DNA from 2 places in the Roseburia yibonii genome. Region 1 is predicted to be linked to the other one. Evidence: a T-box and tRNA genes for the amino acid it is inferred to sense, from the RefSeq annotation. Region 1 holds a T-box; the other holds one or more tRNA genes.
What was found. A T-box is a leader RNA that pairs with one kind of tRNA and senses whether it is charged. The one in region 1 lies ahead of H8Z76_RS11165 (valine--tRNA ligase), so its partner is inferred to be a tRNA-Val.
Positions count from the first base shown of each region.

Region 1 (7,796 bases):
TAATTTCCGACAAAGTAAAATACGAAAAACAGCGCGATCGATGTGAACTGCATGCAAAGGAGCATGTCCGCTCCGAGCGGAAAGAATAAAAGGATCACGGCGCACACGGCGGCAGGGATCACAAGCTGCCATTTTGTAAGTATGGAGCGGTAGCGGATAAAAAGCATACCGAGCCAGAAAGCGAGCAGGCAGGTGATCAGGTTCCGTTCTTTTGAGATCATAAAAAAGTCGGTAAAATACAAAGATGCAAAACCGCCCAGAAGCACAAGCGTGGTTAAGATCTTCGCGTGTTCCATACACCAGGTCAGGAGTGGGTAGCACAGATATAAAAGGATCAGCGCGCCCAGAAACCATTCACCGATAAAGTAATAATTCGGAGTGTAACGGTAGCTCATATATCCGTCCATTCCAAACAGGGTAAGGAGCAGATATTTCGGGTTGCCGTTATAAAACAGATGTTTCACGCCGCAAACCTGTTTGTAGTATAAAAACAGCCACAGCATATAAAACATCGGGAAAATGCCTTTAAACCGCGTCCAGAAAAATTTCTTCGCGTCGCGCAGATGGATGACCGGATGATTATAGTAAAGAGAAGCGCCGGAGATCATAAAAAAGATGGTGACCACGGTCGTCTCACCCCAGCGTCCGTTTGCGTAGGTATAGAAAAATGGAAAATTGGTAAACTGCGGTGTTGTGATGCAGATATCCGCAAAATGATAGACTACAATGATCCATGCGCAGATGGCACGGATAAAATCAAAACTTTCGATACGTTCTTTCATGATATCCCCTCTTTAAAGCGAAAAATAAAAAATGCCTTACTTATCATACAATCAACCTTGCAAAAATGCAATCGGTGGGAGGCTTTTTGCGGATATATTTAAGAAAAAATTAAGTAAAAAAATTGAAAAAAGTGAAAAAATTCTGTTATGATAAGAAAAATACATTTTTTGATGTAGAAAATGGGAGGATGCAATTATGAAGAAAAAAACAGTTGTACTTCTTTTATGCACCATGTCAGTCGTGCTTGCGTCCTGTGGAAAGACCACAGATGCCAAAAATGAAGTGCAGGAAACAACAGAAGTGGCAGTAACAGAACCGGAAACGGAGACAGAGATAGATGAGAACGGGACAGAGGTGGTGAATGAGACCGAGACGGCTGAAGAAACGGAGTCTGGTGGAAAATTCATTGTTACATTAGAAGAAGCAAATGAAAGCTATCAGGCGGATGACGGTACGGTGATCTACGAAGACGCCTACAGTTACCCGAAGCTTGATGCGGATCAGGATAAAGAAGCGGCAGAAGCGATCAACGCGGACATCACGGAACTTGAAAAAGAGCATAAGTCCGGGATCGAGGCGATGATCGGCTATGCGAAGGAAGATTACGGTTATTATAAAGACGCGAATACCGAAACAGCGACCGAGGAGGAGGGAGGGCTTTCACTGTATGATTTTTTCCCGTACTCGTCGGAAGAAACTTCTACGGTGGAGCGCAATGACAACGGGATCTTTTCATTTGTCGTCTATAACTATGATTTCTCGGGCGGCGCGCATGGAAACTACGCTTACAGCGGCTATAATTATGACGCGAATACCGGTGCGAGACTTGTGCTTACAGATCTCGCCGGTGACGGAGATGCCTTTAAGCAGAATATTTTAAGTGATATCGAGGCGCAGTGCCAGACACCGGAGTATCAGGAGCTTCTGTTTCCGGAATATATGGATTATCTTGAGGATTCGATTTTCGAGGACACCGCGTGGTATCTGACGGACGAAGGACTTACGATCACCTGCCCGCCATACGCGCTCGGACCGTATGCTGCCGGAAACATTGACTTTAAGATTTCCTATGATACGTTAGAGACCTACGGCTTAAAGAGCGAATACCGGTATCAGGCAGATTAGAGGAAAAAGAGATGCATTATGCGATAGGGGATGTTCATGGCTGTTATCAGGCGATGAAAAAACTGATCGGAAAGATCGAGCGGGAAGACGCGGATGCGCAGTTTATATTGATCGGTGATGTGATCGACCGCGGCGGCGAGACGCCCGAGGTACTTGAGTGGTGTATGAAAAACGTCACAAGAGACGGAAAATATCAGATGTTGATGGGAAATCATGAGCTGATGTTCATGGAATGGTGCAGCAGGGAGTGGTTTCCTTACTGCGAGGGAAAGAAAAAAAGCTATGAGCATGCGCATTATCACGCGGATGAGGATTTAAAGAAAGCCGGACTTCTGACCGGGCAGAGCGTAGAGAAAATCTTTTCCTTTTTCCGCAGTCTTCCGATCGTGAAAGAAAAGACGGTGATCTCACCCGATGGCAGACAGCGTATCGTGCTTGCGCATGCCTGGGCAAAGAAGGAAGAGATGGAAGAGATCCGCAGCGGCAACAGACGCCCGAAGGAGTATTTTAAGACCTTTCTTTTAGACCGCGCGGGGCAGGAACGGGACGCGGCGTATGACCCGGAGGGAAAAGAGATCTTAATCCACGGACATACACCGACGACCGGCGTGGATGTATATGAAAACGGAGGCGTTCCGGGCAGGATCGTTTACCGGAAGCATGCGGTCAACATTGACTGCGGGCTGTCCCATGGCAGCGCGGATTATGATGTGCCTGCCAATCTAGCGGCGATCTGTCTGGAAAACCTGAAAGAATATTACGCGTACTCCTTGGAGGAGTGCTATGCCAATATGCATTTCGGGGATGCGGAGGCAGTAAAACGCGCGGTTTCGGCATATAAGCAGAAATATCATTTCAGCAGACCGGATCTCATGCGCATTGATCTGATCCGCCAGATCAACGGGGCGTGACAGTTTTTTCTTGACAAAAACGCGTATGGTATTTATGATAGTTGGTATCGGCAGCGCGATAAAAACGCGCAGATAAAGGTAGTGAGAAAGAGGAGTATGTGTAAATGCCCGACAGAGAGAGATGCCCGTCGGCTGTAAGGTATCTCGGGAAACATTGCGCAGAAGGTAGCTTTTGAACCGAAGGACTGAAAGGACGATGGTTTCGTAAGTCTTTCCGGAGTGATCCACGTTACCGGATCGTTGAGATGTGACCGGATCCCATAACGGGAGCGTCATAACAAAGGTGGTACCGCGACAGAGTCGCCCTTTTTGTCTTCTGGACAAAAAGGGCTTTTTTAAATCATAGGAAATTCCTTCCTATGATTTAAAAACGCTCCGCGGGGATGCGCAGCTCGCGGAGATGAAGTTTATGTTGAACATACCGCTCGCGCGCGAAAGTGTGCGGTAAGCGCACACTTTATTTTTTGCACAGACTGTAAGAAAGCAAAAAGGAAGGAGCAGATTATGAGTAAAGAATTAGCAAAGACCTATGATCCGCAGGGGATCGAGAGCCGTCTTTACAAAAAATGGGAGGACAACGGATATTTTCACGCAACGGTTGACCGCAGCAAGAAGCCGTTTACGATCGTAATGCCGCCGCCAAATATCACGGGACAGCTTCACATGGGACATGCGCTTGACAACACCATGCAGGACATTCTGATCCGTTATAAAAGAATGCAGGGCTACAACGCGCTCTGGCAGCCGGGAACCGATCATGCGGCGATCGCGACGGAAGTAAAGGTCATCAAGGCGTTAAAAGAGCAGGGCATTGACAAAAATGATCTTGGCAGAGAAAAATTCCTGGAAAAATGCTGGGAGTGGAAAGATGAGTACGGTTCCCGCATTGTAAACCAGTTAAAGAAACTCGGATCTTCCGCAGACTGGGAGAGAGAACGTTTCACCATGGATAAGGGCTGTTCGGACGCAGTGCTTGAAGTATTTATCAAGCTGTACGAAAAAGGATACATCTACAAGGGATCCCGTATCGTCAACTGGTGTCCGGTCTGCAAGACATCCATTTCGGACGCGGAAGTAGAACATGAGGAGCAGGATGGATTTTTCTGGCATATCAACTATCCGGTCATCGGCGAGGAAGGCAGATTTGTTGAGATCGCGACGACCAGACCGGAGACGATGTTCGGTGATACGGCGGTTGCGGTAAACCCGGATGATGAGCGTTACAAAGACATCATCGGAAAGAAGCTGTTGCTTCCGATCGTAAACCGTGAGATCCCGGTCATTGCGGATGCCTATGTTGACAAGGAATTCGGAACCGGCTGCGTAAAGATCACACCGGCACATGACCCGAACGACTTTGAAGTTGGAAAACGCCATAACTTGGAAGAAATCGTTGTCATGAATGATGACGCGACCATGAATAAGAACGCCGGAAAATACGCAGGCATGGACCGCTACGAATGCAGGGAAAAACTGGTTGCGGAATTAAAAGAGCAGGGACTGCTCGTAAAGGTCGTTCCGCATTCTCATAATGTAGGAACCCATGACCGCTGCGGCACCACGGTAGAGCCGATGATCAAGCAGCAGTGGTTCGTAAAAATGGATGATATGATCAAACCGGCAGTGGAAGCGGTAAAGAACGGAGACATCCAGCTGCTGCCGAAGCGTATGGACAAGACCTACTTTAACTGGACAGACAATATCCGTGACTGGTGTATCTCAAGACAGCTCTGGTGGGGACACCGCATCCCGGCTTATTACTGTGATGACTGCGGAGAGATGGTCGTTTCCAAAGAAAAACCGGAGAAATGCCCGAAATGCGGATGCACCCATATGACACAGGATCCGGATACGCTGGATACCTGGTTTTCTTCCGCACTCTGGCCGTTCTCGACACTCGGCTGGCCGGATAAGACCGAAGAACTGGATTATTTTTACCCGAATGATGTGCTTGTCACCGGATATGACATCATTTTCTTCTGGGTTATCCGTATGATCTTCTCCGGCTATGAACAGATGGGCAAGGCGCCGTTCTCCACGGTACTGTTCCATGGTCTGGTCAGAGATTCCCAGGGACGCAAGATGAGCAAATCCCTTGGAAACGGAATCGATCCGTTGGAAGTCATTGATAAATACGGCGCGGATGCGTTAAGACTGACACTGATCACCGGAAACGCACCGGGAAATGACATGCGTTTCTACTGGGAACGTGTGGAAGCGTCCAGAAACTTCGCAAATAAAGTATGGAACGCGTCCAGATTTATCATGATGAACTTAGAGGGCATGGAGATCACAGAGCCGTCCAAAGACCAGTTGAAGCCGGCGGATAAGTGGATCCTTTCCCGCGTCAACACGCTGGCGAAGGATGTCACGGAAAACATGGACAAGTTCGAACTTGGAATTGCCGTACAGAAGGTCTACGACTTTATCTGGGATGAATTCTGTGACTGGTATATCGAGATCGCGAAAGTCCGCACCTATAAAAAGGATGAGAACAAGGAATCCGCGAACGCGGCACTCTGGACCTTAAAGACGGTACTGACCCAGGCGTTAAAGCTGCTGCATCCATACATGCCGTTTATCACAGAAGAGATTTACTGTACACTGCATCCGGAAGAAGAGACGATCATGCTCTCCGACTGGCCGGTATATCAGGATGCATGGTATTTTGAAAAAGAAGAGGAAATGGTGGAGCACAGCAAGGATCTGGTAAAAGGTGTCCGCAATGTGCGCACCGAGATGGATGTTCCGCCATCGAGAAAGGCAAAGCTTTTTGTAGTTTCCGATGACGCGTCCCTGCGCGAGACGTTTGAGACGATGAAAGAGGCGTATATGACACTGGCATCCGCAAGCGAAGCTGTCGTACAGGCGGACAAGACAGGCATCGGAGAGGACGCGGTATCCGTTGTGATCCCGGGCGCTACCGTATATCTGCCGCTTGAGGATCTTGTGGATTTCGAAAAGGAAAAAGAGCGTCTGACCAAAGAAAAAGAGCGTCTGACCAAAGAACTGGCGCGTTCAAAGGGAATGCTCTCCAATGAGAAGTTCTTAAGCAAGGCGCCGGAGGCAAAAGTCCAGGAAGAAAAAGACAAGCTGGCGAAATATGAGCAGATGATGGATCAGGTTGAGGAGCGCCTGGCGCAGATGAAATAAAAGAAACAAAAAGGAGGATATCAAATTGGTATCCTTCTTTTTACTTTCTTTCGTTGAAGTAATCAGACTATTATGATATAATATATTAGAATTGAGAAAGATGTATCGTAAATGAATGATTTTGAAACGGAGTGACAAAAGATGGCAGTGCAAGAGCAAAAACAACCGCAGCTGAATATCAGCAGTGATGGCATGGAAGCCTATCTGCGCCTGCCGGTACCGTCTTTGGGGGAGCCATATACAGAAGATAAGATCTTACAGTTCCTGTCAGAAAAGGGAGTCTGTGTGGGGATACAAAAAGAGGCGATCAAAGGATTACTGGATGCCGGAATTTATGAACGTGATGTGCGGGTCGCGGTAGGAACAAAGCCGGTAGATGGAACAGACGGCTATTATGAGTATGAATTTAACAGTGATTTCAGTAAAAAACCAAAGATCCGTGAGGACGGAACGGTCGATTACTGGAGTATGAATCTGATCGAGGTCGTGCGCGAGGGACAGGAGATCGCGAAATATCATCCGGCAGTGGAGGCAAAGGCCGGCGTGGATGTGAAGGGAAGACCTGTCACCGGAAAACACGGCAGAGAACTTCCTCCTTTAAAAGGAAAAGGATTTGAACGCAGCGAGGATAACCTGACTTATATTGCGATGATCTCCGGCAAGATCACAAAGCAGGAGGACCGTATCACGATCCTTCCGATCTATGAGATCTCGGGAGACGTGGATATTTCGATCGGAAATATCGATTTCGTGGGGGATGTTGTGATCCACGGAAATGTGTGCAACGGTGTCGTGATCAAATCGACCGGAAATATTACGATAGACGGAGTGGTGGAGTCCGCTCACATCTATGCGCAGAAGGACGTGATCCTGCGAAGCGGAATGCTTGGCGGAAGCAAATCCACGATCTACGCGAAGGGCAATCTGTTCGCGAAGTTTGTGGAATATACGGAAGTGGAGGTCTGCGGAAACATCGAGGCCGACGTATTTATGGACTGCGAGGTTACCTGTAAAGGATATCTGGTCATGAAGGGCAAACGTGCCAAGATCATGGGCGGACATATCTACGCCGCTTATGGCATCGATGCGAACGATATCGGAAATGTTGCGGAGGTAAGCACCTATGTGGCAGTCGGCGTGGGAAACAAAGAGGACGCGAAGCTTGCCGCGCTGCAAAAACAGTTAAAAGAGAACCAGGATACCCTGGATAAGATGGAACGCGCGTTAAAGCAGTTTGATCTGGCGGAGAAAGAAAAAGGCGTTTCCTACAAAAACGATCCGAGACGTATGCAGCTTTTGCGTGAGCGGATCAAGTACATCGCGACGATCAACGCCGATAAGGCGACGGCGTGGGAATTGCAGCAGCTGATTGAGAACGCGAAGCACGCGACGGTAAAGGCAAACCACAATGTATACCCGGGTGTGCTTGTAAAGATCGGTGATCTTGTGACCAATGTCAAGGTGCAGCAGGGCAATCTGGAATTTGTAAAACGGGTGGATCATATCGTTATGTCGCCGTTAGACGAGAAGGTTGTCATATAAGGGCGGACTGTGCGGTGAAAAGAAAAAAATCTTCCGCGGTTTTACTTGCATAAAATCATCACTATATTATAATGAATGAGATGCAACATTCAAAAATAATATAGTGGTGATTTTTTTGACCTATGAAGAAGTATGTAATTATATAGAAGAGATACCGAAATTTACTGTAAAGCACAGTCCGGAGCATACGAAGAGGCTGCTCGCCTGTTTAGGGCATCCGGAGCGTGATTTCGCGGTGATCCATGTGGCGGGGAGCAATGGAAAGGGAAGCGTCTGCAGGGC
Region 1 is NZ_JACOQH010000008.1:127,154-134,949, reverse strand. It holds gene H8Z76_RS11180 (acyltransferase family protein) at 1-782, opposite strand, end outside; gene H8Z76_RS11175 (DUF3298 and DUF4163 domain-containing protein) at 979-1,908, shown strand; gene H8Z76_RS11170 (metallophosphoesterase) at 1,920-2,819, shown strand; T-box leader at 2,892-3,130, shown strand; gene H8Z76_RS11165 (valine--tRNA ligase) at 3,324-5,972, shown strand; gene H8Z76_RS11160 (DUF342 domain-containing protein) at 6,114-7,514, shown strand; gene H8Z76_RS11155 (bifunctional folylpolyglutamate synthase/dihydrofolate synthase) at 7,630-7,796, shown strand, end outside.

Region 2 (7,796 bases), on a different contig from region 1:
ACAGTCAGCTTTGCTCCAAACGGCTTTATTTTTTCGATCTTGTGGGCGGCAATTCTGCCTCCGCCCACGATCAATCCCTCTTTGCCTTCCAGTTCCACAAAAAACGGAAAATATCCCATCTGTTACTCCTCCGGATAAAGAATATCTGCCAGCTGTTTGTATGCCTCGCCCCATTTTGCATTCGGCTTCAGATTGAACAGCCGTTTGTCCAGCACATAGTAATGTCCGTTTTGCACTGCGGAAAGACTGTTCCATGCCGGATTGGAGATCAGCATATCCTGTACATTCTGCATTGCCGCATCCACATCATTTCCCTGAACGGTCACGAAAATGTACTGCGGATCTGCCGCAATGATGGCTTCCATGCTTAAGTCATCAAGAAGTCCGGCATCACTGTCCGCGATATTCACACAGCCCAGATCTGCGAGCATCTCTCCACAGACATTGCCATCACTGCCCTTTGCCTTTACATTGCTTGATGCCGCGCGCAAGAATAAAACTGTCGGTGCGCTTCCGTCCACACGTTTTTTTATCTCCTCGATCTGTGCCTGTACATCCAGACCGTTTTTCTCATAAAGATCCTTACGTCCGGTGATCGTTGTACAGATATCGAGCATCTTCAGATAATCATCAAAATTGGATACATCAAAATAGGCAACCGGAATTCCCGCCTGATTTAAAACATCCTCAAGTGCCAGATCCCCATCGGTGTTGGAACTTGCCAGTACAAAGTCCGGGTTTGCCGCGATTAACTGTTCCACATCCGGCTCTAAAATGCTGCCAAGATTGACTACATCCGCTCCGAGATCCAGATCCAGGCTTTCCCAGGAATCATTTGCCGCCGCAACGACATCTCCGCCTGCAAGCTGCCATACATCCGTAAAGCTTCCGATCAGTGCCGCCACACGCTGCGGGTGATCCACCGTCACCTCACGTCCCAGATCATCCGTAAATGTCACCGGTCCGGTCTGCTCCGTCTCTGCGATCTGTTCTGTCGCAGACGCCGTATCTTCGACTGCTGTCTCCGTCGCCTGATTTTCCCCTTCTGCGTCTGTCTGCTTTAATGTTTCCTGTCCCGCGCTTCCGCAGCCTCCAAGTAAAGTCACTGCCGCAAGCACTCCTGCCAGCCATCTGTTTCGTTTTTTCATGATATTTGCTCCTCATCCTTTGTTACTTTTTGTTTTGCCTGTAATTCCTATCGGGTTTGTAGGATTATATCATTTTTCCGGAGCAGATGTCAATTCAAAATCGGGTTGCTCTTTAAATTATACATAAACTTACCTTGGCGGATTGCATCTCGAACACGGTGTCAGTCCCATGGATTTTGCAGTCTCCAAACTCACCTCATGGTCACTTTTCGCCAGATACTGGCATCCCGCAGAATGATATTTCGATCCGGTATCCGTAATATGTACCGTAACGCCGCTTCCACTGTCAGCCGGTGCAGGTGCCGGCGCCGGATTACTGTCCGCATTGCTTACTGCCTGTCCCCCGTTTCCGGATGCATCTGAATTTCCACCGGTACTTCCGGAATTATCCACTGCCACAGCCGCATTTGACGATGCTGCCGCAACAGCTACCTCATTTTCCGCAGGTGCCCCGTCATTTTGCGTCTGCGTTCCATCTGCTTCCGGTGTATTTTCATTCGTTACTGCCTCAGGCTGTGCCGGTTTTTCCGTCTCTTTCTCAGATGCTTTCTCATTTGAAGCCTCTTCCTGCACCACTTCGGTCTCCGTCTGCTGCTCCGTCTCCATCTGTTCGGATACGATCTCAGACTGCGCTTCTTCTGTCTCCTGTTCAAGTTCAACCGGCTCTGCCGATGTCTCTGTCTCCACCACACACTCTGTTTCCGTCGCCGCATCTGCCGAAACTTCCGGTGCAGGATCTGTCCTCGCGACCGAAACTGCCATAATAACCGCAAACAGGATTCCTACCGCGCCGGTAATGATTCCCGCCACTGCCATGTGACGTTCTTTGTTATCTCTGCTTACTCCAAGAACCTTCACACCCAAAATGATCGCAATGATGGCTGCCGGCAGCCCAAGGAACATACAGCCAAAGATCAGCCCCACAATTCCTAATACCAGCGACCACACAGCAAATTTTTTCTGTTTTTCTTCCATAACTTCTTCTCCTTTGCTCTGTCAGATTTAAAACAAACTCCTACGATTTTATTATACCGCTGCCCAGGAATGCATCCCATCTGTATTTTTCCTACTTTTCCGACTGGGGTCTGTCCTATTTAAAAAAGCAGAATCTCTTTCCACGAAAAAAAGACCACCCACCCGGGATCCGTTTACTCTAATCTCGGATACGATGATCTCTTTTTTATTTCAGCTTTATATCGATAACTGCCGCTGTTTACAGCTGCTTCATCTGCTCATAAACTTTTTTCCAGTCATACTCCGGCGCAAAACTTTTCGCCTTTTCACAGATCTGTTCTACCCTGGAAACATCTTCCTCCAGTTCTTCCGCAATCACCTCCGGCGTTTTTCCTTTTTTCAGCTTTGTACAGATCAGCCGAAAAAGCAACTGTTCTTCCCCGACAAGCCTGCCTTCTTCTCTGCCTCGTTCGATTCCGACCGTCACTCCTTCTGTTCTGCCCTGCTCAATCCCGGCTGCTACGCCTTCCTCATAACTCTGCTGTCCCAGCTGACGCAGGGTCTCTTCCTCATCATATTCAAAGATACACATCTCTATGGCCTCCTCTCTGTATTTTAACAGGAAATCCCGCAGGATCCCTTCTCTGATGCAGGTATCCACCGTATGTTTCACCGCTTCTTCCCGTCCCATGCTCTTTTCACAGGTTCTGAGCCGGTCAACAAACTGCGCGTACTCAAGCAGCGTATGGCACTGTTCCATCAGCTCTTTATTCCTGCCAAGGTTGATATTTAACATCACGACCTTTAATTCCAGTGCCGGATCTTCCTCCGGGTTTATGAATGCATCGGACAGCTTTAACACCTGCCGCTCCGGCTGCATATCCCTTCCGTTATAGAACACGAAAAAGCGCGGTGTCGGTATCTTTACGAGCTGTCTCCCATAAATTGTCCGCCCACCACTCCAGCTTCGCAGCTCCTTTGCCACATAATGCAGGTTGCGGAGCGGGATATTCGGGTTATAGGTGCTCTGATGCTCATACAGATCCATGTAAAAATCCATGACGACCGCAAGGTCATTCTTCATGTTCATGTAAATGGCGTTTTCCAGTGTCACAACGGTAAGCGCCTCCGGATCGGTGTATGACGTGCCATTTACTGCATTATAAAGCCCGAGCAGCTCTTTTTTCTCGCGGAACACCATGCGGAACAACCGGTCTTTGTAACTGCGGTATACCTGATTTCCTGTTTCTTTTGTTTTGTCCATATTTTATTTTCCTCCTGTCGCCGCAGGAGCAGTTCTTCGAAAACCCCTGCTTTTTGATTGTGGAAAAAGCATGAATTTTCTGAAATAACAAGAATGTTTAGAACCGCCGGATGGCGGACAGACGGACTGTTGTCCGGATAGAAAATATGCTTTTATATATTTATCTTAGCACACGCCGATTCCGGGAACAAATTAAATTATTATAAACTCTTCATGTCCTCGTCACCAATACAAAAAGACCGGACAAAGCAAACTGCCTCATCCGGTCTTCTCTTTCTATAGTAGCGAGAGGGGGATTTGAACCCTCGACACTACGGGTATGAACCGTATGCTCTAGCCAACTGAGCTATCTCGCCATATTGATTACCTTGCGGTAAAATGGGACCTATAGGGCTCGAACCTATGACCCTCTGCTTGTAAGGCAGATGCTCTCCCAGCTGAGCTAAGATCCCATTTGCGGTCAAAATTCATCGACCGACTTAGTCATTATACTATCCAAAAAAAGTAAAGTCAATACCTGTTTCCCATATTTTTTACTTTTCCAGACGGACACAGTTTGCCAGATATTCCGCATCCGGTATTGCCGCATCACGTACCGCGCGCTCAATGGCCAGGGACATGACTTTCGCTGCAAGCGTTCCCGCCACATTGATATCCGCACGCACATTCCCCATAGAAACCGCATAGATCGTATCGCCATCCGCCATAGTTCCGACCGGATTTATGTTTCTCGCATAAGCGCAGCGCGCCATGGATGCGATCTTATTTGCCTCATCCTGTGCAAATCTTCCATTTGTCACGATCGCCCCGATCGTTGTATTTTCCTTATAAAAATCTGTAGGCTTTGCGATCTTAAGAAATTCCGCACAGGTATCAAGTTCCTTTGTGCGGTCCGGGCTCTTTAGCCCCGCGATCTTTTTCCCGGTCGTGGAATCAAAAATATCTCCGAATGCATTCACCACAACCACTGCTGCCATTTTCAGTTCCCCGACTTTAAGCGCCGCAATGCCAAGACCGGACTTCTCGGCACATTCCATACCGAACAGTTTTCCAACCGTTGCTCCACAGCCAGCACCCTCATTCCCACTCTTCGGCTCTTTTGCAGCCTCGGCATCCACGCAGGCATCATAGCCCATCTGCGCATCGGGGCGGATCGACGGATCTCCATATCCGAGATCATAAATGCAGGACTGGCACACAAGCGGCACTTTCGCAAACCTGGTGTCATAACCAATGCCATGCTCTTCCAGATAACGCATGACACCGGCAGCCGCTTCCAGACCATACGCCGAACCGCCGGAAAGAACAACTGCATGGATCGGATTGTTTGCCGTAAGCGGTGAAAGAAGCGGGGTTTCTCTGGACGCAGGTCCTCCACCGCTGATATCCACGCCTCCGGTCGCCGGCTGATCAAACAGCAGCACGGTCACGCCGGTTTTTCCCTTTTCACTCTTTGCCTGTCCGATCCGCAGTCCCTCAATATCCGTTGCCTTTATTTCTGTTGCTATTGTATCAATTTCCATGGTTTTTCCTTCTTTATCAAAAATTATTCCGCAAGCAGGCGTTCCACCAGCTTTACACATTCCGCCGCATCCTTTGAGTAACCGTCCGCACCAATCTCATCCGCAAAACTCGGGGTGATCGCAGCACCTCCGATAATGATCTTTCCCTTGTATCCCTTTTCCTGCGCCAGTTCCACGACATCCTTCATGCGCATCATCGTTGTTGTCATCAGCGCAGAAAGCCCGATCACTTTCGCATTTTCTTTCAATGCCGTATCCACGATAATGGAAGCCGCCACGTCTTTGCCGAGATCCAGTACCCTGTAACCGTAATTCTTTAACATCAGTACGACCAGGTTCTTCCCGATATCATGGATATCGCCCTCCACAGTCGCCATGACGATCGTCGCCATCTCCTCCTCGCTGCCGTCCCGGACAAGCATCGGCTCCAAATATTCAATCGCCATTTTCATCGCGTTTGCGCTTGCGATCAGCTGCGGCAGGAAATAAATCTGCTTGTCAAACAAAACACCGACCTCATTGATCGCAGGAATCAGATCTTCACTGATGATCGTATCCGGCACTTTTCCGGCATCCAGTTCTTTTTTTACCTCGCCTAAAATACCACCCTTGTTTCCATGCAACACCGCGTCAAACACCGGATTTTTCGGTGCCTTTTCTTCTTTTACGCCAGAACCGGAAGCATCTTCTTTCGTCACCTTCTCATCCAGAAGATTCATCCGGTTAATATAACGGATATCACTTCCGTCCTTATGTAACAGCATATCCGTGGCAAATGCCGCATTCATAAGCAGCTCCTGCGACGGATTTGCGATTGCCATTGTAAGCCCATTCGCGATCGCCATCGTAAGAAATGCCGTGTTGACGTACTGTCTGTCCGGAAGTCCGAATGAAATGTTTGAAAGTCCGCAGATTGTCGCCAGTCCAAGCTCATTTTTACAATAGGAAATCGTATCGTAACACTCGAGCGCCGCAAGCGGATTTGCGCCTACGGTTGCCACCAGACCGTCCACCACGATGTCTTCCCTTGCAAAACCGAGTTCCAGCGCGCGATCCAAAATAATATTTACAATCTCACGCTTTTCTTCCAGAGACTTCGGCAGTCCCTCATCGGAAAGCGGCAGTAAAATAAACATGGCCCCGTATTTCCGTGCGATTGGAAGCAGCTTTTCAAACTTTTCTTTTTCCAGGGAAATGGAATTGATCAACGCACGCCCCGGATAAATGCGGAGCGCCGCCTCAATGATATCAACGTGGCTCGAATCAATACAGAGCGGACAGTCCACCGTCGTACTTACTTCGTAAATGACATCGAGCATCATCTGTTTTTCGTCAATACCATTCATACCCATATTGACATCTAAGATGGAGGCACCATTCTCCTCCTGCGCCCGCGCCATGGAACGCACAAGATCCAGACTTCCCTCTTTTAATTCCGCCTGTAATTTTTTCTTTCCGGTCGGATTGATCCGTTCGCCCACAACCAGAAACGGGCCATCCAGATCGATCTCCACGCTTTTTCGCTCTGAGGTTAAAATCCGTCTTCTTTTATCAGAGATCTCGCGCACCGGAATCTCTCGCACCGCATCACTCAATGCTTTGATATGCGCAGGTGTCGTACCGCAGCAGCCACCCACAATCGCAGCTCCCTCTTCAACCAGTTTTTTTCCGACTGCCGCAAATTCCTCCGGCGTCGTGTTATAAACCGTCACTCCGTCCACCAGCTCCGGCAGACCGGCATTTGGCTTCGCAAGAACCGGGATATTTGCATAAGCAACCATTTCCTTTACCGGAGCAAGCATTTCCTCCGGCCCTGTGGAACAGTTCAGTCCGACCGCATCCGCGCCAAGGCTCTGCATAACGACCACTGCAGTTGCAGGGTCTGTTCCGTAAAGCGTTCTTCCGTCCTCATTGAACGTCAGGCTCACCATCACCGGCAGATCACAGGTCTCCCGGATCGCAAGCACTGCTGCACGCGACTCCTGAAGACTCATCATTGTTTCCACCACAAACAGATCCACGCCTGCCTTTAAGATCGCACGCACCTGCTCTTTATAGATGTCCACAAGTTCCTCAAACATCAGATCTCCCATTGGAAACAACTGCTGCCCGGTCATCGTGAGATCGCCTGCCACCAGTGCCCTGTCACCTGCCGCCTCTCTTGAAATTCCAACCAGCCGCTCATTCATTTCCTCCAGGTGTTCTTCGAGTCCGTATTCTTCTAACTTGATGCGGTTTGCCGTAAACGTCGGTGCATATAAAATATTGGTCCCCGCCTCCACATAATCCTTCTGCAGTCGGATCATCACATCCTCATGCTCTAAGATCCACTGTTCCGGGCAGACGCCGACCGGCATTCCCGCATCCTGCAGGTTGGTTCCTGTCGCGCCATCTAAGATGACCGGTCCGTTTTTCACCAGTTCACGAAATGCTTCTCTTGTCATATTACCGCTCTCCTATTTTTCTGATTTCCGTAATAATATTGCTGATGAGTCCCGCCCGGTTAAACGGCGTCATCATATAAAATCCATCTGCCACGTCATACAGTTTCTTCGCTGTTTCCACGGAGATCTGCGTCGCGACCGCCTCTGCTTCTTCCCTGGTCATCTCCTTGTCGTAACGATACACAATATCCCTTGTGATATGGATCCCCGGCATCTCATTGCAGACAAAAAGCGCGTTTTTATAGCTGACAAGCGGCATGATCCCGCAGATCAGTCTGGTATCCACATGCTCTTTGATATAACGGATACGCTCCACATCCGCATCCGTATAGATCGGCTGTGTCAAAAAGAACGTACAGCCCTCCGCGATCTTTAACTGCATCCGCTTTATGATCGCATCCACATTGACCCCGTGATAATTCAGTGCGCCGCTGTAGCAGACCGGATCCTCCGCAAAAACATC
Region 2 is NZ_JACOQH010000012.1:13,467-21,262, reverse strand. It holds gene cysG (siroheme synthase CysG) at 1-119, opposite strand, end outside; gene H8Z76_RS12850 (ABC transporter substrate-binding protein) at 123-1,148, opposite strand; gene H8Z76_RS13715 (DUF4190 domain-containing protein) at 1,278-2,123, opposite strand; gene H8Z76_RS12840 (RpnC/YadD family protein) at 2,362-3,366, opposite strand; tRNA gene H8Z76_RS12835 (tRNA-Met) at 3,649-3,722, opposite strand; tRNA gene H8Z76_RS12830 (tRNA-Val) at 3,746-3,818, opposite strand; gene H8Z76_RS12825 (P1 family peptidase) at 3,900-4,889, opposite strand; gene H8Z76_RS12820 (homocysteine S-methyltransferase family protein) at 4,913-7,333, opposite strand; gene H8Z76_RS12815 (bifunctional homocysteine S-methyltransferase/methylenetetrahydrofolate reductase) at 7,335-7,796, opposite strand, start outside.
Region 2: it encodes a tRNA-Val, which carries the amino acid that the T-box ahead of H8Z76_RS11165 (valine--tRNA ligase) is inferred to sense. The anticodon was not compared.